Regions from separate parts of the Candidatus Darwinibacter acetoxidans genome, predicted to be linked through region 3. Evidence: riboswitches for the same ligand, from Rfam matches in the RefSeq annotation. Region 3 holds a riboswitch; each other region holds the start of a gene.
What was found. Region 3 has a riboswitch for cyclic di-AMP ahead of ACE4YL_RS06720 (Veg family protein). Riboswitches for the same ligand answer to the same signal wherever they lie in the genome.
Positions count from the first base shown of each region.

Region 1 (10,482 bases), on a different contig from region 3:
GGTGCGCAGGTGCTTCACGTAGGTGTGCTCCATGTCGTAGTAGCTGCCCACAATCAGGGCACCCTCAAACTGCTTGGTGGCTATCTCCCAGCGCAGGAAGGAGGAAAGTTTCCCTTCGGGCGTGCCAAAATGAAAGACCAGGTGATAACCGAGGCGTTCGGCAGCCACGTAGATGGGATGCAGGAACATCATGGCGTACTGGCTGTCCCGCAGGGTCTGGGTGGGCGAGGTGCTGGGCCAAGTGACCAGTACAGCCAAGGTTTGTTTCAGCTTTTTCCCTGTCCTTTTCTCATAGCCCAGTTCCGCCGCCACTTCCAAAACCCTGGCCGCCACTGCTGCGTTGGCCGTCTGATGCCCGTTCAGGACCCGGCTCACCGTGGCCAGGGAAGTACCCGCGCGCTGGGCGATATCCCTCATGGTAACCATAGGCTCCTCCTCAACAGTTTACATTCTTTCACTAAAGTTCTTCTGTGCTTAACCCCCTTTTCCTGCCTTGTTTCAAATGTTTCAGGCCCGTCCAGGAAAGCCGGGCGCGGCAAAGGGCCGGTCTCCCTGGGGAAGACCGGCCCTGCCAGCTCTGTTCTATTTAGTTGACTGCTTCGCTACTGGAGGGGTGTGCGGGGATCCATGGGGCGGTCACCGGCGATGTTCCCCGACTGGAAGATCAGATGCTCCATGCCCCTCACCAGTGTATCATCCTCCAGCACGCTGTAGAGGTGGTAGCCCAAATCTTCCCGTTCCACCAGAATATCTTCCAGGACCTCCACAGTGCCGTAGTCCTTGAGCTGGTGGGCCCGCTCAATGGTCTTGCGCAGCATCTGCTGGATTTTCAGCTCGTGTTCCAGATCGTTGCGCAGGAAGTCCCGGATGGAATACCTGCCCTCCGGTTCGCATTTGATGTAGGACAGCTCGTGCTGGGCCACGGGATGGGCGGTGGGCACCATACCCAGCCGGGCCACCCGCTCACCCACATCGTCGATGTGCTTCATGGTCTTTTCAATGTGTTCCTCCAGGAGGTGGTGCAGGCTGATGAAGCCTTCGGCCCCCTCGCTCAGCCAGTGGTGCTTGTTGTACTGGTGGAGGGCCACAGTGAGCGCGCACTGGTGTTCATCCAGCATAAGAGCTATTTCCTGCCGCACTTCCAGGGGCAGGCTGATCCCGCAGCCCACCTTCTTGGCGGTGCGGGGCTGCTGGCGCACAATCATCTGGTGTTCGGTGGCATGCCCAGGCATCTGGGGATCAAAGCCGTACTTATCCAGCTTGAACCGGCCGTCGAAGGCCTTGAGGTCCTGGGAAACAATCTCCATATCCTGCATAGTAGGTGTAGGCGGCTGCAGGTTTTCCGGCATAGTCTTCCTCCCTTTCCGCGTAGGTTGTTCCCTAGTAGTTTCCCAGCTGGGGAGAATAATATGCGGAAGGGAAAGGCAGCGGGCCTCACCCCGCCTGGTCCAGCAGCACCCGGATGGCCGCGGCCACCTCCCAGCCGCTCCTTCCCCTGGAGGCCTGCAGATCCAGCTCCTGGAGAGTCCTGGCAGGGCGGGGCGAGAGCACCACCGCCCGGTCCGCGAGGAGCACCGCCTCGTCCGGGTCGTGGGTGACCAGCAGCGCGGCAAAGCCCGCCTGCCTATGCGCGGCCTTAAGCAGCTGCTGCAGCTCGCCTTTGGCCTCTCCATCCAGGGACTTGAAGGGCTCGTCCAAAAGCAGAAGATCGGGCTGGACCGCCAGGGCCCTGGCCAGCTCCACCCGCTGCTTCATGCCGCCGCTGAGCTCCCGGGGATAGGCCCCGCGGAAAACGGTCAGCCCCACCTGCTCCAGGATCTGGCGGCGCAGAGCTGCACCTCTGCTGCCCGGAAACAAGCCTTCCTGGACAAAGCGGATGTTCTCCTCCACCGTCTTCCAGGGCAGAAGCCGCGGCTCTTGAAACACGTAGCCGAGGCGCACCCCGGCCCCTACGCTTACCCTGCCCCTGGTGGGCCGGAGAATTCCCGCGGCCAGGTTGAGCAGGGTGGTCTTTCCGCAGCCCGAGGGCCCCACCAAGGCCGCGATCTCCCCCGGCGCCAGGGCCAGGGAAAAATCCTCCACCACCTGGAGCCTGCCCCCCGCCGAGGTGAATTCCTTGTACACCCCGTGAAACTCCAGAACCGTCTGTTTCATGCCCACCACCTCTCGGCGCGGCGCTTCAAGGGAAGCAGCAGCCCGTATTCGCACACCAGCATCACGGCGATCAGGACCAGCACCCAGGCGAACACCTTTTCCGTCTCCAGGTTGCTGTTGGCGGTGCTGAGCAGAAAGCCCACCCCGCTTGTGCTGCCCATGAACTCGGCGAAAATCGCGGCCTTCCAGGCAAAGGAAAAGCCCACACTCACCGTGTTGGCCAGCTGGGGCAGAAGGGCAGGCAGGTAGAGCTGGGTGACGATCTGGCGCCGGCTGCAGCGGTACACCTGGGCCATCTCCACCAGCCGGCCGTCGATGCTGTCCAGACTCGCCGCGGTGTTGGCAAAACTCAACGGCAGGGTGACCATGAAGATGAGGAAGATGGGCGCGCTCTGGCTGGCCACTCCAAACCAGATCACCGCCAGAATGGTCCAGACCACCGGAGGAATGATCTGCACGATGGCCAGGATGGGCCGAAGCAGCGCCCGCCAGAAAGCTGTCCCTTTGGTCAGGGCGGCCAGACTGAAGCCGGCTAAGAGCGCTAGGGCATAGCCCCACACCGTGCGGCGCAGGGTGATGGCAACGCTGCCCAGCAGGCTGCCCTCCCGCCAGAGGGTCACCAGCGCCCGCCAGGTCTCCCCCGGCGAAGGGAGGATCATGGGATGGTAGTACCGGGCCAGGCCGCTCCAGAGCGCGAGCACGGCGGCGGGGCCCAAAAGCCCCGCGAGTATTCTTCTCAGCTCCTGCCGGTGTTTAGAAATAAAAGCTGTCATCGGGCAGCTGACCACCTATCATCTCGGGGAAGAAATCCATGATTTCGCCGAAGAACAGTTCGATAAGGTCCCGGGCCTCCTCCCGGGGATAGACCTGGAAGTGGATGCGGTCCAGTGACTGCCGGAAAATCGCCGCATTCTGGCCGAAATGCCGCTCCGCCAGGGCGGAGGCTTCCAGGGGATGGGCCTGCACCCACTCCACCCCCTCCCGGTAGAGGCGGGCGATTTGGGCAGTTAGCTCCGGCTGCTCCCGGGCGAAGCTGCCCCGCACAAACAGTCCCACAAAGGGGATGCGCTCATCTCCGTGCAGCTTTCCCCATTCCTTTTGCATGTCAAAGGAGAGATGGGCCTCTGGAAAGCTGTTCAAAGTGATGGTGACCAGCGGCTCCGGCAGGATGATGGCATCCACCCGGCCCAGCTGGAAGGTTCTGGCCCCATTGTTGGAGGGAAGGTAGACAAACTCCACCCTGCCAGGCTCCGCCCCGTTTTGCACCAGAAGGTAGCGGGCCAGGAAGTCCAACGGTCCCCCCTGCAGGGGCAGGCAGAGGGTCCTCCCTTCCAGATCAGCCCAGCCCTCCGGGGCGAAGCCCGCGGTGAGGAGGTAATCAATGCCCCAGGTGTTGGTGTTGACAAGTTGGAGGTCCACTCCCCGGTTATAGGCCTTGGCGCCCACATTGACCCCGGTGACCAGGAAATCCAGATCGCCGCTGGCCACAAGGGCAATACCCCGCTGGTGGTCCTGGGAGATGAAGATCTCCAGGTCCACGGCGTCTAAAAGGCCCTCTTCTTCCAGCCAGAGCAGGGGCAGAAGCCCCACCGCGGGGGGCCCCTGGATGCGGATCGCGCCGGCCTCGGCAGCAGCCAGGTTCCCCGGCAGGAAAAGCATGGCAAGGAACGCGAAGAACAGGATGGGAGAGCTGCGCCTGATCATGGGCTCCCTCCTATCTGGCCCGCGCCTGGTAGCTGGTGTGCAGGAGCTCGTGGGAGGTACCGCCTAAGGGCTGGCCGAGAAACTCCCGGTACAGCTCCAGGATCTCCGGGTTCTCATGGGATTTGCGGATGGTCTGGTGCCGGTCGATCTGGGCCAGGCCCCGGGCCCGCTTGTCCTTGTTCTCCTGGCTGTTGGGCAGGGGCTGTCCCCCTCCCCCTACACAGCCGTGGGGACAGGCCATGATCTCGATCCAGTCCAGATCGGACCGGCCGGCACGCACCTCGTCCAGGAGCCGGGACGCCTCCGCCAAGCCGCTCACCACGGCGATCTTGAACGTGCGGCCGCCGATTTCCACCTCAGCCCGCTTGATGCCCACAAAGCCCAATTCCAACCGCTCCAGCGGTTCGCCGGTGAGCAGTTCCTTCACCGTGCGCAGGGCCGCTTCCGTAACGCCCCCTGTGGTGCCAAACAAGGTAGCCGCACCCGACTGGCTGCCCAGGATGGAATCGTAGGCGCCGGGAGGGAGGTTGGCAAAGTCGATGCCCACCTCTTTGATCATGCGGGCCAGTTCCCTGGTGGTGAGCACCGCATCGGTATCCTGGAAGCCGCTGTCGCGGTGCTCCTCCCTGTCTTTCTCAAACTTCTTGGCCGTGCAGGGCATCACCGACACGGTGAAGACCTTAGCAGGGTCGATGCCGATCTTCTGGGCGTAATAGGTTTTGGCCAGGGTGGAGAACATCTGCTGCGGGGATTTGGCCGAGGATAGGTGCTCCAAAAGGTCAGGGTAGTTGTGCTCCGCGAACTTCACCCAGCCCGGGCAGCAGGATGTGATGTGGGGAAGCCGCTTGTTTCCCTGGATCCGGGCCACGAACTCCCGCCCTTCCTCCATGATGGTGAGGTCGGCGCTGAACTCCGTGGAAAAGACCCGGTCAAAGCCGAGCAGCCGCAGGGCGGTGACCAGCTGGCCCGTGACCACCGTCCCCGGCTCCAGGCCGAACTCCTCTCCAATGGTGGCCTGGATGGAGGGGGCGGTCTGCACCACCACGAACTTGTCCTCATCTTCCAGGGCCTGCCACACCGCGTCGATTTCGCTCACTTCGGTGATGGCGCCCACCGGACATACGGCAGCGCACTGGCCGCAGTTGGCGCAGTTGATCTCCGCCATGGGCAGATCGAAGGCGGTGGTCACTGTGGCGGAAAAGCCGCGGCCGGCAAAGGCCAGGGCCGATACGCCCTGCACTTCTTCGCACACCCGCACGCAGCGCCCGCAGAGGATGCACTTGTTGGGGTCCCTCCTTAAGGCTGGGCCCAGCTCGTCCAGGGGCAGGCTGCGGTTTTCCCCCCGGATCCTGGCCACATCTTCACTGTTTACCCCCAGCTTGTAGGAGATCTCCTGCAGTTCACAGCTGCCGCTGCGGTAGCAGCTTAAGCAGTCTTGGGGATGGTTGGCCAAAATCAGTTCCACATTGCGCCGGCGCGCCCGGCGGGCCCGGCTGCTGCGGGTGCTGATCACCATCCCCTCCGCGGCCTCCACTGCGCAGGAGGCGAGGAGTCTGCCCGTCTGCACATCTTCCACCATACAGACCCGGCAGGAACCGTGTACTGAAAGATCCGGATGGTGGCAGAGGGTGGGAATCTCGATGCCCAGGAACCGGGCCGCCTCCAGGATGGTTGTCCCCTGCTCCACCTCAACGGTCAAACCATCTATGGTTAAGCTGATCTTGCTCATGACACTACTCCTTTCTCCAGCCTAAGCGCCCTGGGCAATGGCCCGCACCGGACACTTCTCGGCACAGGCTCCGCAGGAAATGCACAGCTCCGCATCGATTCTGTGGGGCTTGCGCCGTTCGCCGCTCACCGCGCCCACAGGACAGAGCCTGGCGCACAGACCGCAGCCGATACACGCTGCCAGGTCCACTTCGAAGGGGGCGCGCATGCCGGCGCAGACGTTGGCCGGGCAGCGCTTGTCCCGGATATGCGCTTCGTACTCTTCACGGAAATACTGGAGGGTGCTGAGCACCGGGTTGGGGGCTGAGGCGCCCAGCTGGCAGAGGGAGGTGTCCTGAATGTGCTCCCCGAGCTCCTGCAGGAGCTCCAGATCGCCTTCCCGCCCCTGCTTGGAGCAGATGCGGTCCAAAATCTCCAGCATGCGCTTGGTACCTTCCCGGCAGGGAGTGCACTTGCCGCAGGATTCGCTTTGGGTGAAGCGCAGGAAAAAGCGGGCCACGTCCACCATGCAGGTGGCCTGATCCATGACCACCATGCCGCCGGAACCCATCATGGCCCCCACTTCCTGGAGGGATGCGTAGTCGATGGGCAGATCCAGCAGGTGCGCGGGGATGCAGCCCCCGGAGGGTCCGCCGATCTGCACCGCCTTCAGCTCGGCGCCGCTTGGCAGACCTCCGCCGATCTCGTAGATCACTTCCCTGAGGGAACTGCCCATGGGCACCTCCACCAGACCTGTGTTGGCGATTTTCCCCGTGAGGGCAAACACCTTGGTGCCTGTGCTCCCCTCGGTACCGATCCTGTTGAACTCCCCGGCGCCCCGGCGGATGATCTCCGCGACGTTGGCCAGGGTCTCAACGTTGTTGATGTTGGTGGGCTTTCCCCACAGGCCGGAAACAGACGGGAAGGGCGGTTTGGGCCTGGGCATGCCCCGCCGTCCCTCAATGGAGGCCATGAGGGCAGTTTCTTCTCCGCAGACAAAGGCTCCGGCTCCCTTTTTGATCTGCAGATCGAAGTTGAAGCCGCTGCCGAAGATGCTGCTGCCCAAAAAGCCCCGTTCCCTGGCCTGCCGGAGGGCGATCTCCAAACGCTTGATGGCCAGGGGATACTCCGCCCGGACGTAGATGTAGCCTTCGCTAGCTCCAATGGCATAGCCGCCGATAATCATACCCTCGATGACTCGGTGGGGGTCACCTTCCAGGATACTGCGGTCCATGAACGCTCCGGGATCGCCCTCATCCGCGTTGCAGATGACGTACTTCTTGTCGCTGGGCGTGCCGCGGGTGAGCTCCCACTTCAAGCCCGTGGGAAAACCGGCACCCCCCCGGCCCCGCAGACCCGCCTCTTTGACTTCGGCAATGACCTCTTCCGGGGTCATCTCGGTCAGGACCTTGGCGCAGGCCGCGTAGCCTCCTGCGGCGATGTAATCATCTATGCTCTCAGGATCGATGTGGCCGCAGTTGGCCAGGGCGATCCTGTGCTGCTTCTTGAAAAAGTCCAGTTGATCATAGCTGGGGATGCCTTCCAGGTGAAACCCTCCGTCGGCGAAGTAAGCAACGGCCAAATCGGCCACGATCTTCCCGTTCAGCACGTGGCTGGCGATGATGCGGGGCACGTCTTTGACCGCGACATTGCCATAGGTAACCCGGGGGCCACCAGGCAGCTGCACATCCAGGAGGGGTTCCTTTTGACACATGCCGATACAGCCGGTCTGTCCCACAACCACATCCAGCCTGCGGTTTTCCACTTCCTGGATAATCGCTTGAAAAACCTCCCGGGCCCCCGCGGCAATCCCGCAGGTACCCATGCCCACTATGATCCTGGGTTTGCTCCGGCCGTTTTGCGAGAACTGCTGTCTCAGCCGGTTCCCCAGCTCCCTCAGCTCCGCCACTGCACTCATACCGCGGCCACCTCCCTGGGAGCTGTCTTTCTGTAGCTGTCCAGAATCGCCTTGATGCTGTCGGGATTCACCCGGCCGTGGGTATCTTCATTGACCATGATCACAGGCGCCAGCCCGCAGGCCCCCAGGCAGGCCACGGTCTCCAGGGTGAACTCCAGATCCGGCGTGGTTTCCCCGGCCTTGATCCTCAGGGCTTCCTCCAGGGCCGCCAGCACCTCGCCGCCGCCCCGCACATGGCAGGCAGTTCCTGTGCAGACCTTGATCACATTGCGGCCCCGTGGCTTTAAGTGAAACTGGGTGTAGAAGGTGACCACACCGTACACCTTGCTGAAAGAGACCTGCACATGCCGGGCGATCGCCTGCAGTACCTCAAACGGCAGGTAACCGTATACGTCCTGGGCGTCCTGCAGAATGGGTATGAGCCAGCGCTCCTCCCTGGCGTAGCCTGCTAAGATTTGCTCCAGCGGTGCAAGATCGATCTGCATCTCCCGGTTCCCGTCAGTGCATATGCATCCCATGCTTCCAACCCCTTTTGCGCGTTTTCTCCTGAACAGGTGCATTCATCAAATCTTTTTTACCAAGCATTACGCAAGCTGTGCTGACAATCCTGCCCCTTCTTCAGCTCCACCAGTTACCATTTGAGTTACCTTTTCGTCCTGACTTGTCTGTCCAGAAAACTGCGGCGGGCATGCATCCTCCAGGCAACCCTCCTTTGCTGATATCGTAACGTTTCCTGAACATCATCTTTCCAATTACGGCAGATGGGCGAGGTATAGCCGCTCTCCCCCAGTGGACTTCGTTAATTTTTTCACGATCATGTTCATTATACTGGGCCGCTGCCAGGGTGTCAACGGCCCGAAGGTCAAATCTTTGGGGGAGATCTGTGAAGCTTCTATTAGGAAACGCCCAGCTTCCTTGCTTTTGCCCGCGCAGTGGGGTATAATATAAACGCAATTAGATGAAAGCTCCGAACAGTATCAGCGGGGGAACCATCTCTTTTGGGGTGAATCCTGCTTGCGGCAGGGCAGGAGGGGCAGCTTGGTAGCCCTAACCCGTCAGCTAACCCCGTAGGAGCCGACCAAGCGTATGTTTTCTCCTGGAGAAGCATGCGTTTTTTTGTTCGCAGAACACAAGCGGAAGGAGATGGTTGCATGAGAATCTGCCATGATTGCCTCACAGTGAATCGTTCACACTTAAGCTACTGCCAGAAGTGCTCAGGTGAGCTGGGCTTAAGCGAGGCCCCCTATCTTTCCATCAAAATCAGCAAAAAAAGACCCCGGCGGGTCCCAGTCAAGCTGTGGAAGTGGCTGGACATGAACCGCCGGGTAGCGCAGCACAGAGCTCAGATGTCCTGAGCTCTTGCTCTTTTCAGCTGTATATTCCGGCAGAAGCGGATCAGGGCCGCACCTGGGTCCGGGTGCGCCACACTTCTAAAATGGTGCCCACCAAAGTCTCCACTTCTGCAATGGCCTCCTTAACCTGGGTGGCCGCCTCGCTGGAACGATCCGAAAGCTGGCCCACTTCTTCCGCCACCACTTCAAAGCCCCGGCCCAAATCACCCAACCGAGCCGCTTCAATGGTGGCGTTGATGGAGAGCATCTTCGTCTGCCGGGCGATATAGGTGATGGAGTTGACCAGCTGGCCGATCTTCTCTGGAATCTGCTCCAGATCGGCGATCATCTCCTCCACCATCTCTTCCTGCTCTTTGATGCGGGCGGCGGCCTCGGCGTTCTCCTTCTCCAGCTGTTTTTCCAGGCTGATGTCCTGGCCGAAGCCGACTAAGCCCAAGATCTTCCCATCCTCGGCGATGATGGGCAGCTTGGACGTGCGCAGCCAGCGCTCGCGGCCGTTTTGTTCAGCCATCAGCTCCTCCCGGTCGATGATGGCCTTGCCCTGCTTCAGGACAATGGAATCGTCCCGGAAAAACTGCTCAGCAATGTGGCGCGGGTAGAAGTCGAAATCGGTCTTGCCCAGAACCTGTGACTCATCGGTGAGGCCCTGGTTTTCCAGGTCCACCCGGTTGGCCAGGATCTTCCGTCCTTCGGTGTCCTTGGCGTAGATGGCAGTGGGTAGATTATCGATGATGGTGCGCAGCAGCTTCCGCTCCCAGGCCAGCTTCTCTTCGAGCTCCCGGATTCTCTCCTGAGCGCTCTGCAAGTCCAGATCCTCCAACTGATAAGACTGGTTGCTCATGGCCATTACCCCTTGTCCTCGTTTTGCGCTGTTTTTGTTTTATGGATATCTTCGGCTCCGGCCTGTTAATTCCCTCTTAACTTATGTGATTTTTCCCGCGAAACAAACTGCGGCGGACCTTTTGACCCACCGCAGCTGTGTTCAGCCCACCGTTTCCCTGGGCTGATAGGTTCTGCTCATAAGCTTGCCATCCCGCACATAGAACTGCCGGTTGCGGCATTCCTCTTCAATGGTGGTTTCGTGGGGTCCAATGCGCAGCTTCACCCCGGGGTAAAAGGTGCGGGCGCCGATTACCCCTTCTTCGCCCACAACCAAGGTGGCCACCCCCATCCCCTGGGAGCCCACCGTTTTGGCGTAAATGGCGGACTGGGCTGTATAGGATCCGCTGCGGCACTGCCCGGCCATCCTCAGGGTGTTCCCCGCCACCACCTCGCAGTCGTAGGCCAGGGGCCCGGTGATGGCGACGCTTCCTGTAGCTTCGATTTTGGCGTTCTGGCAGTAATGCACGCTGATATCAGCCTCTGATTCCAGGCACTCTTCCAGCCTGGAGGTGAGATCCTCCATAAGCTCGCGGTAGCGTTCCACTTCGGAGGCACCCTTGATTTCCAGGGGCGCTGCCCCCAGGAATCTGTCCGCCAGAAAGCGCAGGACCGCCAGGGATTCCAGGAAGTCCTCCCCGCACGCCTCCGCGGCAGCCCCGGTCAGAAGCTCCTTCAGCTCAGCCCAGCGCTTAGGCACATGGGCCAGGCGTGTCTCCAGGAGCAGCTTGAAAAGATAGCCATCCCCCCGGCCGTGCACGGCGCCGG
Region 1 covers NZ_JBHGXH010000194.1:13,844-24,325, reverse strand. Annotated here, with positions in the region: gene ACE4YL_RS07200 (LacI family DNA-binding transcriptional regulator) at 1-426, opposite strand, end outside; gene ACE4YL_RS07195 (Dps family protein) at 603-1,349, opposite strand; gene ACE4YL_RS07190 (ABC transporter ATP-binding protein) at 1,435-2,154, opposite strand; gene ACE4YL_RS07185 (ABC transporter permease) at 2,151-2,927, opposite strand; gene ACE4YL_RS07180 (ABC transporter substrate-binding protein) at 2,908-3,858, opposite strand; gene ACE4YL_RS07175 (NADH-dependent [FeFe] hydrogenase, group A6) at 3,869-5,587, opposite strand; gene nuoF (NADH-quinone oxidoreductase subunit NuoF) at 5,609-7,483, opposite strand; gene nuoE (NADH-quinone oxidoreductase subunit NuoE) at 7,480-8,001, opposite strand; cyclic di-AMP (ydaO/yuaA leader) riboswitch at 8,439-8,573, shown strand; gene ACE4YL_RS07160 (hypothetical protein) at 8,635-8,838, shown strand; gene ACE4YL_RS07155 (methyl-accepting chemotaxis protein) at 8,879-9,676, opposite strand; gene ACE4YL_RS07150 (DUF342 domain-containing protein) at 9,818-10,482, opposite strand, start outside.
Region 1: it holds a riboswitch for cyclic di-AMP, as region 3 does, so the genes downstream of both, ACE4YL_RS07160 (hypothetical protein) here and ACE4YL_RS06720 (Veg family protein) in region 3, are expected to answer to the same signal.

Region 2 (10,482 bases), on a different contig from region 3:
TAAGGCTGGGTTGCTTCATTCGCCCAAACGGGGCTATTTCTCCATAACACCTGAGGGACAAGCTTTCCTGCAGACGAACCCCACGAGTTTAACCAACGAAGATTTGCGGCAGTATGAGAGTTTTCGGGCTTTCCTGAACCAACCGTCCAGGAGAGACAGACCAGTACCATCGTTGGCGCAGGACAAGACGCCTGAGGAAAGACTGGAAGAGATCGTCGAGGAGCTCAGGCAGAATTTAGCCCAAGAATTACTGGCGAAAATCAAGGAGTGCTCTTCGGACTTCTTCGAGGCTTTAGTAGTGGATCTGCTGCTGAAGATGGGCTACGGAGGGTCCCGTAAGGAAGCGGGCGAGGTGCTGCGCCGTTCCAGAGACGGCGGCATTGATGGCATAGTCAAGCAGGACAGGTTGGGGCTGGATACCATTTATATCCAGGCCAAGCGTTGGGAGGGACCTGTTGGGCGTCCTGTGGTGCAGGAATTTGTGGGGGCTCTCCATGGTGTCAAGGCAAAGCGTGGCGTTCTTTTGACCACTTCTTATTTCACACAGGATGCTAAGGATTATGCCAGCAGCATTGAGACACGGGTTGTCCTGATTGATGGCGAGGAGCTGGCCTCTTTGATGATCGAGCATGATCTAGGCGTTACCACTGTAGACACGTACACCGTGAAGCGCATCGACTCTGATTATTTTGTGGATGAATAGCCTCTATCCTTTTTGATCCGGTTGTCTATGATGGCGAGCAGTCGGTTGGGGTGCATCAAATTGGAGTGTGACAGGTGGATGGGCTGAACGATGCTGATTGGTCACAGCTCTAAGGAGGGTATACGTATGAAAGCGGTGTCGTGGATTCTGCTGATTCTTGGAGCGTTCTTCGCTCTAGCGGGTTTCCTGTCCATAGCGTCAGATATCCAGCTGGGCATCGCCGTGACGGGACTGGTCACCTTTTCAATCGCCTATCAACAGCTCCGCTTGCCCATGTTTAAGCTGATAGGCTGGCTGTCGTTGATCGCAGGGGGACTCTTTTTTGTCTTGGGTCTGGCGGCCATGGCCAGCGATATTCAGCTGCAGGTCGCTGCTTCCGGCTTGGCCTTGGCAGCAGCGGGGATCGGCGGGCTGACAGGCCAGCACCGGAAGGGAGCATAGGTTCAGCCTCCTTTCCGGGGCTCTGTTCGCGGAAAAGCGGCCCGATGGCCGCTTCTTACTTGTCTGCGTTTTCTGGTTTGTAGCTCCACCCCTGGTCTCCATGGTAGATCATGAGCTTGGTCATGCCGCCGTCCACAATCAGGTTCTGGCCGTTGATGAAGCTGTTTTCTTCTGAGCACAGGAACATAACCGCCCGGACAATGTCCAGGGGATGGCCAATGCGCTTCACAGGGTGCTGGAGCAGATCCGCTGGATCGAAATTCGGTGTGTAAGTGGGATCATGGTACGCCCCTGTGTCGATCCACCCCGGTGAGATGGCGTTGACCCGCACCCGTCCGGCCAGACTTGCGGCCAGGGCATGGGTAAGGGCGCTGATCCCTCCCTTAGCCGCGGTATAGCTTTCCGTATCTGCTTGGGACTGGAAGGCCCGGGTGGAAGCGATGTTGACAATGCTTGCTCCCGCGTTAAAGTGGGGAAGCAGAAGCAGGCTCAAGAAGTAGGGGGCTGTGACTCCCACCTGCAAAACGTAGTTGAAGTCGGCGTAGCTGCAGGCGGAGAGGATGCCTCCCTTGGACAGGCAGGCGTTGTTGATCAAGTAATCCACCTTTCCGTATGTAGAGACCACTTCTTGTACAAAATCCCGCAGGGTTTGCTCTTCCGCGATATCCCCATGGAAAAACAGGGCTTCGCCCCCTGCGCTGCGGATCAGCTCCAGGTTTTCCTTTCCCGCCTTTTCATCCATGTCCACAAACGCCACTTTGGCCCCGAGGCGGGCAAATTCCTGAGTGAGGCAGCGTCCGATGCCCAAGGCGCCGCCTGTGATGACGCAGACCTTGTTCTCAAACTTCATAGATTTGGCCTCCCTTGAGTGTGCGCTTTAGCTTACGTTCATCATAGCATTGTAATATTCTCGAAGCAACGGCGGCAAACCCTTGCATTTTTCGCAGAATGAGTTATCCTTGAATATGTAGTCTCCGAATACTGATAGTGGGGGACCCAACGTTTCGGGGTGAATCTTGAGCCATCAAGAGGGGCGACTTGGGCGTCCTAACCCGTCAGCTAACCCCATAGGAGTACACCAAGCGCAAGCACTAGGCCTTAGCCTAGGGTACGCGCTTTTTCTTTTGCCCGGCACCGGACAAGGAAAGCGCGCAGGTTGGCAGGTTCATGATAGTGGGAGGGATTGCCTTGAACGTTCTGTTAAAACTGGGTTTGGTCCTAGCAATCGGGTTGGTGGGCGGGAGAGTTGCTAGGGAGTTCAAATTGCCTAACGTGTCCGGTTACTTGGTAGCGGGCTTGTTTTTGGGCCCTTCCTTCACCGGGCTGATCACCGCGCAGGACCTTGATGCCCTGACCGTGATCAGCGAGGTGGCCTTGGCCATTATCGCTTTCAGCATCGGCAGCGAATTTGTCTTGGCAGATCTGCGCAAGCTCGGTAAGTCCATCGTGATCATTACTCTACTGGAGGTAGTGGGCGCGATTGGGATAGTCTTCGGCCTTATGCATTTTATCTTCCGCCAGCCCTTTGCCTTCAGCATCGTGATCGCGGCCATGTCCGCGGCTACTGCTCCAGCGGCAACCCTGCTGGTCATCCGGCAGTACCGAGCCGATGGACCGGTAACCCGGACGCTCCTTCCCGTGGCGGCTCTGGATGACATCTTCGGCATCATCGCCTTTGGTTTCGCCATGTCTGCAGCCAGGCTTGCCACGGGTAGTGCCCACGCCTCGCTTGCCCGCATGCTGGGACAGCCCTTGCTGGAAACCGCGGGCTCGCTGGCACTCGGTGCTGCGTTGGGCCTGCTGCTGGCAGCGGCAGCTGGGAAGGCCGGCGACCGGGACGAACTGCAGGGTATCGCCCTGGCCGCCATAGCGGTAGCCACCGGGCTTGCCAACGCTTTGGGGCTGTCGGCGCTGCTCACCAACATTATGATGGGCACCATTTTGGTTAACGTGATGCGCCATTCTATCCGGGTCTTTAGGTCCATCAACGATTTTGCTTCTCCGGTATATGTACTGTTCTTCAGCTTGGCTGGAGCCAGCTTGAATGTGCGGGTGCTCACGGGTGTGGGCGCTATGGGCTTAGCCTACATCTTCGCCCGGGCTGCCGGTAAAATCCTGGGGGCCCGCTTGGGAGCGACGGTTACCCGGGCTCCTGAAACGGTCAGCAAATACCTGGGCTTTACGCTGCTGCCCCAAGGGGGAATCTCCATTGGGCTGTCCGTCTTGGTCAGGCAGTTCCTACCGGAGTACGCGGCGGCTATCACCACGATCATCATGTTCAGCGTGCTGGTGTACGAAGTCTCGGGACCCATTTTCGCTAAAATGGCCATCGAGAAGGCTGGGGAGATCGGCGGAATGGATAGAAAGGGGAACCGTCCTGGCGGCGAACCTTCAGCTGTTCCGAAGCAGGAAAGACCAGCTGTGGCCTGGGAACAGGGCTGAAGAGGATGGAGAACACGGGACTCAGCGGCGGACGCTGCTGGGTCCTTTTTGCTGCAGGGGGCACAAACAGGAAAGTTCAATCATCTCTCTCTTCCTGCTTGGCGCATATGGTGCTTAAAAGGCCAGACGGGCCCCAAGCAGGGAGGAGGTGAAACCATGGCAGCCACAGGCAGCAACTTGTCTGTAGAGATGCAGGAACGGATGGAGGCACAGCTTCTGGCTGTTCCAGAAGGCAAGGTGACCACCGCCGCAAGCCCCATCGACAACCCCGATGCCGCTTATCTCGCTGCCACCACCAAAATCGACATCACGGATTTGCCTTTCGCCAGTTCCCACGAGTCCATCACTGACGGGACCCTGACCGTGACATTCAGCGAACCGGTGGTCAAGCTCGGGCCGGTCCCGGAGGGCTGGTCCACATGGTCAGCGCCGCCGTTTTCCGAAGATCCTAATCCCTTTGTACTGAGCTCTCCCACCAACATCTTAACTCTGGATCTATCCCGGCCGGTGAGCATCTTCGGTTTTGAACTGGAGCCCGCCCCCTTTGGCGAGTTCGACTTCACTGCTGACTTTTACCTCGGTGATACCCTTGTGGAAAGCATCAACCGCGTCGTGGATGGGGAGGCCGGTGCTCGCTTGTTCGCTAGAGAAAACGGCTTGATTGACCAGGTGGTGGTCTTTGGCGGTGCTGAGTTCGCCATTGCCCAGGTGCGCTACCAACTGCAGGTCGAGCCAATTAACGAGGTGGTCTTCATCCTCCTGGTGGTCATCATCCTGGCGGTTTTGGTGCTCTTGATCCTGTAAAAAGGCAGATGAAAAATGGGGTCCGGCAGCTATTGCTGGGCCCATTTCTGGATCCCGGAACTGAAAAGGGGAACGTTCAACTATTGCTCCCCTCAAGTTCCATGCATATGTATGGACAGAAGTTGGCCGCAACTAGACAGGAGGTGAATCGCGATTAGCAGCAATGTGCTGGAAAGCAAAGTTGTAGGCAGCAATCTGGGTGGAGAAGTGGAAGTGGCCGCGCTCAAGGCTGCGGCTGGAGAGTTTGTCCCCCTGGCCACGCCCATCGACAATCCCGATGCCGCTTATCTAGCTGCCACCACCAAGATCGACATTGACGGCCTGCCTGAGGGCAGTTCCAACGATTCCATCACGGATGGGATCTTAACCGTGGAGTTCAGCGAACCCTTGATCAAGACAGGGCCAGTGCCCGATGGCTGGGCCACCTGGTCGTCGCCGCCTTTCTCAGAAGATCCGAATCCCTTTGTTTTGATCGCCTCTACTAACGTTCTGGAGATGGTTCTGTCGCAGCCCGTGGCTATCTTCGGGTTTGAGATGGAACCCAGCCCCTTTGCACCCGTGGAGTTTACTGTGGAGTTTTTCAACGGGAACACACTCGTGGAAAGCATAACCCGGGTCGTGGACGGGGACGCCGGTGCCCGCCTGTTTGCCCGGGAAGACGGCGCAATCGATCGGGTTGTGATCACTTCTGAAACGGACTTCGCCATCGCGCAAGTGCGTTACCAGTTGGTTGGTGGTGATCAGACCTTTGCTATCGTGCTTGCCCTGCTCCTGCTTGTGATCTTGGCGTTGATTCTGCTGTAAGGTGTGGGCAGTAAAGAAGCAGGCCCAGCTGTCGCTGGGCCCCTTACTTAGAGTCCTAGTTTGCTTTTCAGATTCTTGAGCATATCCTCCGTCATGGCATCCAAATCGTACTTCGGATTCCAGCCCCACTCTTCCCGGGCCGCGCTGTCATCCAGGGAGTTGGGCCAGGACTCGGCAATGGCCTGCCGCACCGGATCTACGTCGAAATCCAGTTCAAACTCGGGGATGAACTTTTGGATGGAACGGGCAATGTCTTCAGGGGCAAAGCTCATGGCCGTGACGTTAAAGGCGTTTCTGTGAATGAGCTTGGCCGGGTCTGCCTCCATGAGCTGAATAATGGCGTCCAGGGCATCGGGCATGTACATCATGTCCATTTTCGTTCCCGGGCCGATATAGCTGGTGTATTTCTTCTGGCGCAGGGCTTCGTAGTAGATATGCACGGCGTAGTCTGTGGTGCCCCCGCCGGGCAGGGTCTTGTAGGAAATCAGGCCTGGGAAGCGCACTCCCCGGGTGTCCACGCCAAATTTATGATAGTAGTAATCGCAGAGCAGCTCGCCGGCTACTTTGGTCACGCCGTAGATGGTGGAGGGCCGCTGAATGGTATCTTGAGGTGTGTTGTCTTTGGGTGTGGAATCGCCAAAGGCCGCGATGGAGCTGGGGGTAAACACGGAGCAATTCTCATGCCGGGCCACTTCCAGCACGTTATACAGTCCATTGATGTTCACATCCCACGCCAGGTGCGGGTTGGCTTCCCCCACGGCAGAGAGGATGGCCGCCAGGTGGATGATGGTGTTGATCCTATACTTCGTTACCACTTCCGCCAGCTGCTCGCGGTTGGTCACATCCACAATCTCAAAGGGCCCGGCTTCCACCAGCTCCCTCTGGTCGTCTTTGACACTTTTGCTGCTGGCTACCACGTTGCTTTCGCCATACAGTTCCCGCAAACGCACGGTCAGTTCAGAACCGATTTGGCCCAAGGCCCCTGTTACTAGAATCCTTCGCACTGGAAACCCTCCTAAGCTGTTGTGATTGACATATTCGTATTAGTATTTAGTTTATTAATTCGCAATACCCTGCTGCCACCACCCCTTTATTTTTCCGCTAAAGCTCAGGGAAGCCCCTTGGAAAAGCGGCCTAGCAGGCTTTACCTTCCCTTTGCGAGGCAGCTCAGCGGGTCTTCACGCTTTCCTGAAATCGGATAACCTCTATTCGGCAAGCTGTAATCGTTTACAACATGGTTCTTCGAGATCTAGGCCCTGTTTTCCTTCTGCAGGGGGAGCAGCCGGAAATGCAAGCAGCGCAGCAAGTTGGGCGTGAACATCAAGGCAGGCTGCCGGGAAACCGAAGTCAGAAGCTTGGGGTTATGGGGGGCGTTTAAGCGTTGACTTAAATATAATCGGGGTCTATAATACAATTAAGTACATGCTTAATAAAGTGGGAGGGTGGAACATGGAAAGAACATTACCACTTCTGAAGGCACTGGCTGATGAGAGTAGGCTAAAGATCGTGAAACTCCTGCTCCAGTACAACTACTGTGTGGGAGCGCTGGCCCGGGAGCTGCAGTTGACGGATGCCGCGGTTTCCCAGCATCTTAAGGTGCTGCGGGAAGCGGGACTGGTCTCAGGCGCAAAGAAGGGCCAGTACACCCACTACGCTGTAGATCGCGAGCAGCTCAAAGCCTTGGCCACCCAGTTTACGCATCTAGCGGGACTTGCCAAAGAAGAGTGTCCCCATGGGGAGGAGCGGTGCAAGGAGAAGGAGTAGGAAACGGTCATGGTCATCCTCAGCGTTACTGATTTGCAGAAAATGTACGGCCGGATCACTGCCGTAGCAGGCATTTCTTTTCAAGTGGAACAAGGGGAAATCTTTGGTTTTCTCGGGCCCAACGGCGCGGGAAAGACCACCACCATCAACATGCTCACGGGTCTAGCCAGGCCCAGCGCGGGCCAGATCTGGATTGACGGCCTGGATGGCGTGGAGGAGATCAAAAAGGCCCAAAGCATCATGGGGATTGTACCTGATGAAAGCAACCTCTGGGACGACCTTGATGGCTTTGAGAATCTCTGCTTTTGCGGGGCCTTGTACGGGTTGGACAGGGCAAGGCGCCAAGAGCGGGCCCGGGAGCTTTTGGAGCAGTTTGGTTTGGCAAGCCTAGGGAGCCGCCCTTTTAGAGCCTATTCTAAAGGCCTGAAGCGCAGACTGACGATTGCCGCAGCCCTGATCCATCATCCCAGGATTTTGTTCCTCGATGAGCCCACCACGGGCATCGACGTGGAAAGCGCCCGGCAGATTCGCCGCCTCATTCTAGACCTTAAGCGCAGCGGCACTACGGTTTTCCTCACCACCCACTACATAGAAGAAGCCGAGCGCCTCTGCGACCGCGTTGCTTTCTTAGTTGAGGGGAGGATCAAAAAAGCCGGGACCGTGCGGGAGCTCATGGCGCAGGCGGGGGATGGACAGATCATCAAGGTCGCCCTGGCCGATGCAGCCGACGCACTGGAGCCGGAGCTGCAGAGAGCCTTCCCGCGGCTCCAGGTGGAGATCAAGGGCAGCACCTGCACCCTGCACGCTTCAGGACAGATCGCTCTCCTGCCCATATTGGAGTTCTTTGAGGTGAGGGGCCTTCACGTTTTGGAAGCCCGAGCGGTGCGTCCCAGCTTGGAGGATGTGTTCGTGCAGATCACCGGTGTGGCCGCAGGTGAGCTGCGGCGGGGAGAAGGGGGCTGCGGCAGATGAGGGCCTGGATCGCCTTTTGGAACATCTTCAAAAAGGATGTGCAGACTTACTACCTAAAGCCGCCTAATATCAGCTGGGGCATAATCTTTCCCTTTTCCTGGACGCTGATGCAGCTGGTCCGTACGCCTGCCGCCGACGATACAGACCTCAGGTCGCTCTTGCCGGGCCTTGTGGCCATGAGCATCTTGTTTGGGACCACCTCCATGGTGGCGGTGACCATCACCTTTGAGAAGCGGAGCCGCTCTTTTGATCGCCTTTTGACGGCCCCCATCAGTTTGACCACTTTGGTGCTGGCCAAAATGGCAGGCGCGGTCTTCTTCGGCGCGCTCATGGCCTGCCTGCCGCTGTTGGTGGGGGCTTTCATCGTAGACCTTTCCGGCCTTAACTGGGCCGTGGCCGCTTTGGGCATCTGGCTGATGTCCATAAGCTCGGCGTTTTTGGGTTTAGCCATCGCGGTTTCCGCCAAAGAGGTTTTTGAGGCTCAAACCTACGCCAACTTCTTCCGCTTTCCCATGCTCTTCCTCTCGGGGTTTTTCTTGCCCATCCACAGCCTGCCCTGGCTGCTGCGGCTCCTTTCCTACTGCCTCCCCCTTACTTACGGAGCGGATCTCCTCAGGTGGGCCCTGGTGCAGGCAGGTGATTTTCATCCAGGGCTTGATCTAGCGGCCCTGGCTGGCTTTTCCACACTGCTGTTTTCCTACTGTCGCTGGAGCATCACCCGGAAGTGGATTCTCTAGAAAAACAAGTCCCGCACCAACGGCGCGGGGCTTGCTTTCTAGGTTGAGGCGGCAGTAGTGAGGAACCACGTAACCAAATAGCGACACATCGTCGCCCCAACGTATATTGGCCGTACACCTCCTTTGTTGAGGCTCTTTAGGATCAGTGTACGGCAGAATACGTCAAAAAAGTAGTTACTGGCGGTTACCTTCTGTAAAGCGCAGCTGCCCATCTTGAGTGAGCGAGCCTTTCTCCCCCGCGTTCTGCGGGGAGGAATTCCCTTGGCCGTGGGGAAAAGCATCTGTAAGTGCAAGTCCTTATTAAGTCGATCCTCTTGAGTCAACAGCACGGTTAGGTCTCCAGCAATACAGTTGGCATTGATGTAGTCTGGAGGAGCGGAAGACTTTGAGGAGGGTTGATGATGCGTGTCCCTGGGCATGTCTACGTGCTGCAGAATCCGGCCTTCCCACACTTGCTGAAAATCGGTTTTACCACCAGAACGCCCGAGGAGCGGGCTGAAGAGCTGTCTAGGCATTCCGGTGTACCGACTCCTTATCGTGTAGTCTTCAGCGAATTCTTTGAAGACTGCTATGCGGCTGAACAAGAGATCCACCAAATCCTGGAAGCAAAGCGCAGAGGCAAGGAGTTTTTCCATGTAAGCGTTGAAGAAGCGGTTGATGTAATACGAGAGTGCAAAAGGCGTGAGGGCAGGCGTAGCTTGTTTCTGAACCGATCTTGGCGTGGTATTGGTGCTGCGGCTTTGTTGCTGATCCTGGTCTTTTCGGCCATGCGCAGCTGTCAAACGCGGATTCGTGAGGGTGAAACTGTCCTTACAGCAGTTCATCAGCGGGAAAACCGCGTTCCTGTTTCCGGCCGTCGGCCCCATCAGGAAGAAACAGATTCTAAGGACGTGGAGTTTCCTACCGCCAAGGAGCCTGTTGCAAAAAAGGAAAGCGAGACTGATCGGTCGGCCCCTCTGGTACTCTTTTCTCAGTCTGAAGGGCCGATGATCGAAGGTTCATCTGCCAGGGAGCTAGGAGTTGCCGACGAGGACGTATTTCCAGGCGATGATGGAGGTTCTCCTATGGAGCCGGATGTGGCTGAAGGTGTGGTTGAGGACGAGCTGCCACCAGCGGTGCAGGAGCGGGTCGAAGGAGCCCCGGAGATGCAGGGCGGACAGGGCGCACCGGCTGCCACTTCAGGGATCATCGGGTTTGTCCGGAACTTGTTATCCAGGCTCGGAAGCCGCCCTGAAGCCGACAGTCCAGGGCGAAAGCGGAGCGATAGGGTATCAACGGCGCTGCAGGCCCAAGACGATGCAGAACCGCCGGAAACAGACGCATCCTTAGCACTTGAGTCAGCCGAACTACCAGAACTCCCCGATGAGGAACAGGTGAGTAACGGCGGATTGGATCAACCCGTGTCCTTCACACAGTTTGAGGATCATGTTTTCTTTGACGGCGCCCGGACAGGAGAGCGCGGGGAGAGGGGTAAACTCCCCGGTGATGATGGGGATATGAGTACAGCTGAATCCGGTTCCCCAGTGTATGCAGCGACGGGAGAGGCTGACCCCTCAGTGCCCCAGGAGGAAGAGCAGAAGGAAGGGCTGCAGCTCACCGAAGAATAAGGCTTGTCCCGCAAACAGCCCGCCATTTCTCTGAGTTAGAAGGGAAGACACCATGGACTTCAGACAGCTTGAGTCTTTTGTAGCCATTGTCAAGCACGGCAGCTTTACCAAAGCGGCGGAAGGGCTGTTTCTTACCCAGCCCACCTTAACCGGGCATATTCAGTCTCTAGAAAACGAGCTGGGTACAGTGCTCCTCAATCGCTGCGGC
Region 2 covers NZ_JBHGXH010000096.1:36,220-46,701, reverse strand. Annotated here, with positions in the region: gene ACE4YL_RS03145 (restriction endonuclease) at 1-703, shown strand, start outside; gene ACE4YL_RS03140 (hypothetical protein) at 830-1,144, shown strand; gene ACE4YL_RS03135 (SDR family oxidoreductase) at 1,200-1,994, opposite strand; cyclic di-AMP (ydaO/yuaA leader) riboswitch at 2,107-2,234, shown strand; gene ACE4YL_RS03130 (cation:proton antiporter) at 2,333-3,586, shown strand; gene ACE4YL_RS03125 (hypothetical protein) at 3,743-4,390, shown strand; gene ACE4YL_RS03120 (hypothetical protein) at 4,556-5,194, shown strand; gene ACE4YL_RS03115 (L-threonine 3-dehydrogenase) at 5,242-6,198, opposite strand; gene ACE4YL_RS03110 (ArsR/SmtB family transcription factor) at 6,644-6,958, shown strand; gene ACE4YL_RS03105 (ABC transporter ATP-binding protein) at 6,968-7,930, shown strand; gene ACE4YL_RS03100 (ABC transporter permease) at 7,927-8,667, shown strand; gene ACE4YL_RS03095 (GIY-YIG nuclease family protein) at 9,069-10,274, shown strand; gene ACE4YL_RS03090 (selenium metabolism-associated LysR family transcriptional regulator) at 10,327-10,482, shown strand, end outside.
Region 2: it holds a riboswitch for cyclic di-AMP, as region 3 does, so the genes downstream of both, ACE4YL_RS03130 (cation:proton antiporter) here and ACE4YL_RS06720 (Veg family protein) in region 3, are expected to answer to the same signal.

Region 3 (10,482 bases):
ATCACTGGCAGAAGTGCCCCTTTCGAAGATGATGGCAAGTGGTATGTTTGGCTCGACGCAGTTCAGACAAACCCGTGGGGAACTGGCGGCCGTGAGTTTATCCTGGGTTTCAGCAGGACGGGAGATCAGTGGCTGATCGATTTCTTCCGGATAGTATACGATTGATGCGTGTGCGCCAAAAGAGTGAGCCGGGTAGGTAAGCCAAGAAAGGAGAGAGTCAAGTGCGAGCACGGTGGTTGATCGTCGTTGTGGTGCTCCTCACGGCAGCAGCCCTCAGCGGATGCCTGCCGAAGGACACGATCAAGATCGAGAACGAATTGAGCAAACTCACAGACCGCTTCATCGAACACCTTGAAGCGGAAGAACTGCCTGAACTGGAGGTTTTGTTTGCAGACCACATCCTGCTCTATCCAGGGAGGTACAGACTTGAGAACCTCGTATGGAATATGGAGTATTTGGCGGAGTTCTTGATCGAAGACTGGCTGCCGGGTCTTGATGAACTCGATCCTGCAGAGGAGCTCTGGGGCGGAGAGCTGCTCGAGGAGATGCTGGTAAAATACGAGCAGGACCCCAACGATCCGGCGCTAGAGGATCTGGCAGCGGCTGCGGCGGAAAGGATAGCTCTGGGCCACTTCTTCCACGGACTTACTCGCGCCGATGACCAAGTGGTGGCCACCTGGCTGGATGAGTCCAGCTTCTCACTGGACGGCATCACAGCACCCAAAGTTGTACTAGCAGGGTGGTTTGTCTTTGTCTACGACTTAGGGATAACCTATGAAATCATGGGCAGAACTGGCCCCTTTGAGACAGGGGGCAGATGGTATGTTGTCCTCGACGTGGTTGAGCATCAGCCGTGGGACGACTGGACATACGAGTTTGTCCTGGGCTTCAGCAAGGCCGGGAACATGTGGCTGATCGATTTCTTCCGGGTGATCTACGACTGAGGCGGCGCCTTGTGGGCATGGCTAAGGCAGGTTCCAGAGACGCTTCTGGCAACCTGCCCTTGTGTTTTCCTAATAGGTAAGGATGACCGCCAGCAGCTCCAGGGTCTCCTCACCTATGTTGGCAATAGAGTGGCTGGCACCGCCCCCGGTCAGCACCGCATCTCCGGGCTGCAGTTCCCGCTCTTCCCCATCATCCACCACTTTAGCCCTTCCCTTGAGGATGTAGTACACCTCTTCTTCGCTATCGTGGGGGTGCGGCCCGATGGAACAGCCCGGTTCCAGGGTGATGGTGGCAAAAAGCCGGCATTTACCCTTCAGTTCCTGCTGTTCGAAGATGTGCTTAATCTGGGCTGCGCCTGTGCCTCCCCGCATCTTTTCGCGCAGCTCCACCCGCATGTCTTGAGCGTTCTTAATCACGGCAGTTAACCTCCTCTATCAGCGCCTGCAGTTTTGCATCCCTGACATCAATTCTGCAGGAAGCTAAGGTTTCCTTTTGCCCAAGCAGCCGATCTTACGGCCTGCTTCCCCAGGGGATGGGCTCAAGCGCCTCCCTACTTAGTGAACTAGCTTGTACCGAAGGCATCTAAAGAGCAGAGGGCAGGACTACATTAAGAAAAGGAGAGAAAAATGAAAGCGCGTTTTGCTGTCTTGGTTGTGCTGCTCGTTCTGCTGACAGCTCTGAGCAGCAGTGCCAAGACCACAAGCGAATTGACGGAAATCGCACAGAAGTTCGCCGGGGCGCTGGAGGCCCGGCAGCTACCCGAGCTGGAGGTGCTGTTCGCGGATAGCATCGTCTTCGATCCAGGAAAGGCAGAGTATCTGGCGGAAAACACGCAGGAGGTCACAGTCTTCATCATTCAGTGGCTGGATGACCCGGATCCTGCGAAACTGAATGCTGAGTTCTACGACCGGTTCCAAGCTGAGCTGCAGGAAATGGCCGGCAGGTACCAGCAGGACCCAGCTGATCCGGCAATCGAGCAGTTGGCCTCGCTGGTGGCCGAAAAATGGGTGATCGCCTATTACTTCCACTGCATCACCGGGCAAGATCTGGCGTTAACTCTGCAGTTAGCCCAAGGACTCCCTTACTCCGACAGGGGAATCGAGATCCCCAAAGAGCTCCTGGCCGCCTACTACGCCCATGGCACCACCCTCGGGTACACCTACGAACTGACAGGTGCAGACGAGCCCTTCGAAGAAAACGAGAAGTGGTATGTTCAGCTCCACGTGCAGGAGTACCTGGAGGGAGAACCCACCGAGCCTTGGGACTTCGTTCTCGGCTTCACCGCAACCGAAGGGGGATGGCTGATCGACCTGTTCCGCATCGTTCCAGAGTAACAAGGGCTCGCGCTGAGCCTTTAGGTTCGCCTTACCTGCCCCGCTCTTACTGGGCCAGTCTGCTGAGGAACTCCCGCACCAGGGGTGCCGCAGCCTGGCCCCCAACTCCTCCTTCTTCCACTAGAAGCGCGAAGGCGATCTTCTCACCGGAAGGCAGCTCCGTATGACCGGCAAACCAGGCGTGGGAATCGCTCCCCACCACCTCCGCGGTGCCCGTCTTGCCGTAGACAGTGAGCCCCGCCACCTGGGCCTGCGTCCCCGTGCCCTCCAGAACCACATCCCGCAGCATGGCATTGACCATTTCCACGGTCTCGGGCTCTAACACCGGCTCTTCGTCCACCGGTTCTCCTTCACCCACAACCAGATGGATGGGGGGTACGCGGCCGCCGTTGGCAAAGACGGCAAAAAGCTGGGCCATGTGCAGGGGAGTGAGCAGCACCTGATCCTGGCCAATGGCCGACCAGGCCAGCGCCACCCGGCTGCGACCGGGCGTTCCCACCTGGCCGCTGGACATGGGCAGCCCCAGACGGTAGGTTTCGTTCAGTTTGAGCCTGTGGAAATACTCCTCGAGCTTGGGTGCGCCCAGATCCAAACCCACCCGGGCCACGGTGGTGTTGATGGATTCCACCAGAGCGTCGTGGAGGGTATGCTCCCCGAAAACCTGCCCCTGGAAGTTGCGGACGATGTTGCCCTGGACCACAAGCTCCCCCGAATCCGTGAAGGTGCTGGACGGTTCCAGCAGACCCTCGTTGAGGGCAGCGGCCACGGTGAGCACTTTAAACGTGGATCCGGGAGGATACAGCCCCTGGAGGGCCCGGTTGAACATGGGACGCTTCGGATCGGAGCTCAGCTCCTGCCACCGGCGGGCGCTGATGCCCCCGATGAACTCGTTAGGATCATAGCTGGGTGTGGAAGCCAGGGCCAAAACTGCACCGGTCTCTGCGTTGAGCACCACCAAGGCGCCTGTGCGTTCACCAAGAACGGAATAGGCCAGCTCCTGCAGGGAGCGGTCTAGTGTGAGCTGCAGGTCAGCCCCCTGCTGCACCTTCTTTTCCCGCAGCAGCACAGGTGTGCCGTCCTCCAGCTCCACATAGAAGCGGTGGCCCGGGCGCCCCCGCAGGGAATCATCCCTGCTGCTTTCCAAGCCGGCTCTGCCGGTGATTTCCCCGCTCACATATTCCCTCTCCGGATAAGCCTCCAGCATCTCTGGGGTCACTTCGCCCAGGTAACCTGTTACGTGCCCGGTCGTGGCTCCTTCGGGATAGGCCCTGGCCTCGATGCGGCGGAAGAACACGCCGGGGATGGGCCGCAGCACGGGGTCAACCCTGCGGTACTCCTCCTCGGAAACGGTGATCAAGGGGACAAACCAGTGGCCCTGCACACCTGGGGCCTCGTACTGCCTGCGCACATACTCGGGATTCAGCCCCAGTTCCGCCTGGAGCGTGCCAAAGAGCCATTCCGGAGCGGTAATGCGATCGGGCTGCACCCCGATGGTGACCATGCTGCCTTCTCCAGCCAGAATCTGGCCTGTGCTGTCCAGGATCCTGCCCCTGCTCGGTTCCACCCTGGCCCTGAAGTAGCCCACCCCGAGGCCGTAATCGGGCAGGGGCAGGTTGTCCTGCCACTTAACCTGCCAAGGGGCGAAGATATGCTCCCGCTGGAGAATGAGGCTGCCCTGAACCTCCAGGGGTTCGAAGAGCCGGCTGGCATAGCGCAGGTCGAAGCTGAACAGCGCTTCCCTGCTGTTCTTGGAAAGCAGCTCCAGCTCCACCAGCTCCACTTCACTCAAGGCAAAGGCTTCCCCGAACTCACCGAAGGCCCGGTTCAGCTCCTCCTCCGTGGGATGTGCATCGCCTGTGAAGTAACCCTCCAGGCCAGATAGGTCCTGGGCTGTCACCTGCTCCAGAAAGGCCTTGGCCGTCTGGGCGGGATCCCGCTGCAGGTAGTACCAGAAAACCAAGCCCACCGCGGCGAGGGCCACCACCACAACCACCACAAGCGTCTTTTTCATAGCGTTCCCCTCCATAGTGTTGGCTGAAAGTCGGGTCCCCTAGACTTTTCGCAAAACGCCCCCCGTTCCTGGCCTAGGCTTGTCTACTCCCTCCAGAACCTGGGACTCAAGGCCGCGAGCATGGTGAAGAGCTCCAAGCGCCCTAGAAGCATGAGGAAGGAAAGAAAAAGTTTGCCCGGGGAGCTGAAGCTGGCAAAACTGCCCCGGGGGCCCACTGCACCCAAGCCCACACCGACATTGCCCAAAGTGGCGGCAACCGCGCCCATGGAACTGAGCAGATCCAGTCCCTCCAGGCTGATCACCAGGAAACCCAAGGCAAAGACTGCGGCGTACAGCAGCAGAAAACCCACCACCCCCTGCACCACCTCCGGGGGCATCACCCGTCCGCCGATCACCACAGGCTTGGCCGCCCGGGGATGGAGCACCCGGGAGAGCTCCCGCTTCACCACCTTGGCCGCCACCAGCAGGCGCACCACCTTCACCGAACCAGAGGTAGAACCGGCGCTGGCGCCCACAAACATGAGTGTAAAGAGAATTCCTTTGCTGAAAGAGGGCCACAGGTCAAAATCCACCGTGGAGTAGCCTGTAGTGGTCATCACCGAGCCCACCTGGAACCAGGCCTGCTTCAGCGCTTCGCCGATACTGCCGTAGACCGGCCCGTAGAGGTTGAGGGCCACGGTCAGTACGCTCAGGGCCATGATCGCGACGTACCAGCGCAGTTCCGCATTGCCCAAGGCCTGCCTCCAGCGGCCCTTGGCCAGATCGTAGTACAAAGAGAAGTTCACCCCTGCCAAAAACATGGCGGCCGCCAGGAGCACAATCAGCGGGCTGTTGGCGCTCCAGCGGGCCAGGCTGTCGCTGTACAGACCGAAACCACCGGTACTCACGGTGCCAAAGGCCAGGACAAAGCTTTCAAACCAAGGAACGCCGGCAGCCCGTACCCCCAGAAGGATCGCGGCCGTCAGCACTCCGTAGATGGTGTAGAGGATTTTGCTGGTGGCTGCGATTCGGGGCGTGAATTTGTCGGGGGAAGGGCCCGGGCTTTCCGCCTTGAATACCTGAAAGCCTACTACCCCTAGGATGGGCAAAATTGCCAGAGTTAATACAAGAATGCCCATACCCCCCAACCAGTGGAGCAGAGAACGCCAGAACAAAACCCCTTTAGGCAGCCCCTCAACGTCCCGAAGCACGGAGGCGCCTGTTGTGGTAAGGCCTGAGACCGCCTCAAAAAAGGCGTCAACCAGGAAAGCGGATCCAGACAGCACGAAAGGCAGGGCCGCGAAAAAGGAGACCACAACCCAGCCTATGGTCACGATGAGGATGGCTTCCCTGGCCTTCAGCCGCGGCGATGAAGAAGGAATATTGGAGAGGAAGAGCCCCGTCAAACCCAGGATACCCATGGAAAGCAAAAAGCCAATCACGGCACTCCGTTCCTGGTAGTACAGGGAGATGCCCAGGGGAAAAACCATTGCTGCCCCCTCAATCAGCAGAAGGTTTCCCAGCACCCTTGCGACCAGTCCAAAGTTCATGGCCCAGCCCCTTTCGTTTCGGATAGAAGAGCTTGTTCAGGGCAGGGAGCTCCCTGTGCAAGCAGAAGGCAATCACCCGGTCCTGCCCTTGGAGGACAGAATCACCTTTGGGGATGAACACCTGCCCCCGCCGGACAACAGCACCCAAGATCACGCCCTGGGGAATGCGGGCTTCCGACAGCTTCCTGCCGATGATGGGCGCCCCCGGAGGCACCACCATTTCCAAAACCTCCGCCTGCCCCCCAAACATGAGGGACAGGGAAGCGATCTGCCCCCCCTGGATAAAGCGCACCAGTTCGCCCGCGGAAATGAGCACAGGGTTCACCGCCCGGTCGATACCCAGCTGCTCAATGATGGGGACGAAATTGGAGCGGCTCACCTTAGCCACCACTTTCGGCACTCCCTGCTGTTTCCCCAGGAGGGCCAGCATGAGGTTTTCTTCATCGTGGCCGGTGAAGGAAACCAAAGCGTCCATCTCCGCCAGGTTTTCATCCTGGAGCAGATCCAGATCGGTCCCATCGCCGCAGATCACCAAGGCACCCGGGAGCTGGGCCGCCAGGTAGTTGCAGCGCTCCTCATCCTGCTCAATGATCTTCACGCTGAGGCCGCTGGCCAAAAGCCGGCCGGCCAGATAGAAGGCGGCCTTGCCTCCCCCCAGGATCATTACCTTTTTGGCCACATGCCGCTGCCCCAAGGCCCCGTGGCCCCGGATCAGCGCGGTCACCGCCTCCCGGCGGCCGATGAGCTGAAGCAGGTCATCGCTTTCTACCCGGGTAGCCCCGGAAGGGATGAGCACCTCACCATCGCGGTAGATGGCCACAACCAGCATGTCCCGGAACACATCGGCTTCCGCCAGGGTTTTCCCCACCACTTCCGGCAGGCCCTGGGCGGGCACTTCGAACAGTCCCACCCGGCCTCCGGCGAAGGATTCCAGGTGGGAAGTGTAGCCCCGCAGCAGATAGCGGGCCACTTCATTGGCGGTATCCAGTTCCGGATTGGTGATAAAGTCAATGGCCAGCTGCTCCTTGAAAAAGTCGATCTGCCCCGCGTACTCGGGATGGCGCACCCTAGCCGCGACCCGGGGACAGCCCAGCTTTTTCGCGGTAAGGCAGATGAGCACATTGATCTCGTCGCTGCTGGTCACCGCGACCACCAGATCCTTTTTCCCGGCCCCCACCTCCTGCAGGAGCTGCAGTTGGGCGCCGTTGCCGGTGACGGCCAGCACATCCAGGCGGTTCACCGCCCTTTGGAGGGCCTGTTCCTCCACATCCACCACGGTGATGTTGTGCTCCCCGCTGGATAGGGTTTCAGCTAATTTGTAGCCCAGTTTGCCCATGCCCACGATTAAGATATCCACACTCTCGCCTCCCCAGCTTTTAACCCGCGCTTAACCCCGGTTTAAAGCATCAACCTTGACATATTCCTAAGTATTGTGCTATATTATAAATGCGCCGTTTTGTAACTACAATTACATACGGAACGCTGATATCTCCGAATATCATTTTTCAATGACAGCGGGGGACCCAATTTCTGGGGTGAATCCTGGTTCTTAGGAAGGGCAACTTGGGTGCCCTAACCCGTCAGCTAACCTCGTAGGAGTACTCCAAGCGTGTGACGACCAGCGGTCGTTCATGCGCTTTTTTTGACCGCTTGCTGCTGTGATGCTTGTCACTTAGCACCGGGCGGAAAACTTCCTGGAAGGGGTTGAGAACATGGGTGTGCAAAAGCCTACCACCATCGAAGAGATCCGCAGTTACCTGGAGTCAAATCTGGGTAAGAAGATCTTCATCCGGGCCAACCAGGGACGCCGCCGCTACTTAGAGTCTGAGGGAGTCTTGGCAGAAACCTATCCCAAACTGTTTGTAGTTCATCTCGACCAATCCAATGCAGTCCGCCGCCGTTCTTATACCTATGCCGACGTCCTTACTGATACAGTGCAAATCACCATCGATCCTCAGAGCGCCAATTCCCGCTAACTTGCGGCAACGACGCTATATCCTCCCTCTCAAAGGGCCAAGGATTTCAATCCTTGGCCTTTTTGTGTTCCAAAATCAGCTCTCCTCTGCCTTCCCGCCGGAAGCGCTCCACAAATTGGCGCACAAACCGATCCTTTTCATCGAAAAACTCCACTGATTGCGGGAAGTTCAAAAGGGCGCGTACCTTGGTTATCTGCTCACCGTACTTCTCGGCGTAAAACTCCCAGGAGCGCTCCATACCCCAGCCGGAAAGCGCACAGTACTGGAAGTTCAGCCAGATCTCCAGGCTGCCGTAGTGATCCAGAATATCGGCATCCTGCACCAGCTGCACATAGTGGGGGTAGTCCCGCTGCTTGCGGAGGGTGTGGCCCTGTACGATTTCCACAATCTGCTCCAGCTCCCGGGGGGAGCAGTGCTCCTTCAGCATCTCCCGGGCAATGAGCGCGCCGTACTCCCAATGGGGCTCCAGGCCTTTGCCCACATCGTGGAACCAGCCCCCCACCAAGATCACCTGATCATAGCTCTCATCTCCTGGGCAGATGAGCTCCCTGAGCTGCAGGGCAATGGCAGCCACCCGCTGGCCGTGGTAGTAGATAAAGCCCTTCTCCCGCTGGGGATGGGTAATCCGCTCGCCCATGCTCTGCCAGGCAAGTTCTTTGATTGCTGCTAGATCCATGAACCTCTGCTCCTTACCGGTCATTATGCCCTATCAATTCTCGTTTCCAAGTCAAATCCCTGTTTCCCCTTGGCTTGGCGCTGGCACCAAAGCACCGCCGGTTCATACTCTAGTAGAGTGAATCGTGGAGGGGAAGTGGTGCCGTGACTTTAGCCGATCTAGCCCCCGGCCGTTGGGGAACTGTGCACAGCCTCCGGGCCCAGGGAATCCTCAGGCAGAGGCTGCTGGATTTGGGTCTGGTACCGGGCACCCCGGTCCAACTGCAGTTTGTGGATCGCGGCGGCACCCTGGCCGCCTACTATGTACGGGGAGCCGTTCTTGCCCTGCGCCGGAGCACTGCGGAGCAGGTGCTGGTCAGCCCGCAGGGGGAGTTGCTATGAACTTCGACTGCCTCATTGCCCTGGCCGGCAATCCCAATACGGGTAAAAGCACCATCTTCAACGCCCTGACCGGCCTCAAGCAGCACACGGGCAACTGGCCCGGTAAGACCGTGCTCTTGAAAGAAGGAAGCTTTCGCCATCAGGGCTGCACCTGCCGGGTGCTGGACCTGCCCGGTACTTATTCCCTCACCGCTTCCTCCCCAGAAGAGGAAGTGGCCAGGGATTTCATCCTTTCGGGCCAACCCGATGCGGTCGTGGTGGTGGCCGATGCCACCTGCTTGGAACGGAATCTCCACCTGGTACTGCAGGTTGTGCAGCTCACAGCGCGGGTGGTGCTCTGTGTGAACCTCATGGATGAAGCCAGAAGGCGCAGGCTGCAGCTGGATCTGCCTAAGCTCGAAGAGGAGCTGGGGATTCCCGTGATCCCCACCACCGCCACCACCGGTGAAGGCCTGGAAGCCTTGAAAGATGCGGCTATCCGGGTGGCCCTGGGACAGCTGCGGCCCCGGCCGACCCCGGTGCCCCAGACTGCCGGGGAGCCCGCGACCCTGCTCTACCGCCGGGCGGAGGAAATCGCCTCCCTGGTGGTGCGGGGGCAAACCCGGCCTGGAGCTGATCTCACCGCCCGTTTGGACCGCCTGATCATCTCGCCCACTTGGGGGCTCTTCCTCATGCTGGCCCTGTTGGCCGGGGTGTTTTGGCTCACCATCGTGGGTGCCGGCTATCCTTCGCAGCTCCTGGCGGGGATCCTGTTTCAGGGAGAGAGTGCCCTGGGCCGGCTGCTGCAGACCCTGGGCGTGCCGGCTTGGCTGCACGATCCCCTGGTGTTGGGCATGTACCGGGGCCTGGCCTGGGTCATCTCCGTGATGCTGCCGCCCATGGCCATCTTTTTTCCCCTGTTCACGCTCCTGGAGGATTTCGGCCTTTTGCCCCGCATCGCCTTCAACCTGGACCGCTTCTTTCAAAGATCCGGTGCCCACGGCAAGCAGGCCCTGACCATGGCCATGGGCTTTGGCTGCAACGCGGCTGGCATTGTTGCCGCCCGCATCATCGATTCACCTCGCGAGCGTCTGGTGGCCATTTTGACCAACAACTTCGTGCCGTGCAACGGGCGCCTCCCCATGCTGATCCTCATGGGCACCATAACCGCCTCCGCCGTGCTGCCCGGGCCGGCGGGGGGTCTAGGGGCAGCCGCGATTGTGCTCGCCGCCATGGCGCTGGGTGTCCTGGCCACCTTCGCGGCCTCCAAGCTTCTCACCGCCACCGTGCTCCGGGGGGAGCCCTCCTTTTTCATCTTGGAGCTGCCCCCCTACCGCCGTCCCCGGGTAGGTACGGTCCTGGTCCGATCCTTTCTCGATCGCACCTTAGCTGTGCTCTGGCGGGCTGTGGTGGTGGCAGCCCCCTGCGGCCTGCTCACCTGGGTTCTGGCCAATGTGAGCGCGGGCGGGAGCACGCTCCTGGCCAGGCTGGCCGGCTGGCTGAACCCTCTGGGCCGGGCCATGGGTCTGGACGGCATGATCCTCCTGGGCTTTATTCTTGGCCTGCCGGCCAATGAGATAGTTGTCCCCATCATCTTCATGGGTTACCTCTCCGCGCAGGCCCTTTTAGAGGTGCAGGATCTCGGGGCCATC
Region 3 covers NZ_JBHGXH010000182.1:19,738-30,219, forward strand. Annotated here, with positions in the region: gene ACE4YL_RS06685 (hypothetical protein) at 1-165, shown strand, start outside; gene ACE4YL_RS06690 (hypothetical protein) at 222-944, shown strand; gene ACE4YL_RS06695 (cupin domain-containing protein) at 1,014-1,361, opposite strand; gene ACE4YL_RS06700 (hypothetical protein) at 1,572-2,279, shown strand; gene ACE4YL_RS06705 (peptidoglycan D,D-transpeptidase FtsI family protein) at 2,326-4,290, opposite strand; gene ACE4YL_RS06710 (TrkH family potassium uptake protein) at 4,374-5,819, opposite strand; gene trkA (Trk system potassium transporter TrkA) at 5,770-7,176, opposite strand; cyclic di-AMP (ydaO/yuaA leader) riboswitch at 7,299-7,434, shown strand; gene ACE4YL_RS06720 (Veg family protein) at 7,532-7,795, shown strand; gene ACE4YL_RS06725 (HD domain-containing protein) at 7,842-8,471, opposite strand; gene ACE4YL_RS06730 (FeoA family protein) at 8,615-8,851, shown strand; gene feoB (ferrous iron transporter B) at 8,848-10,482, shown strand, end outside.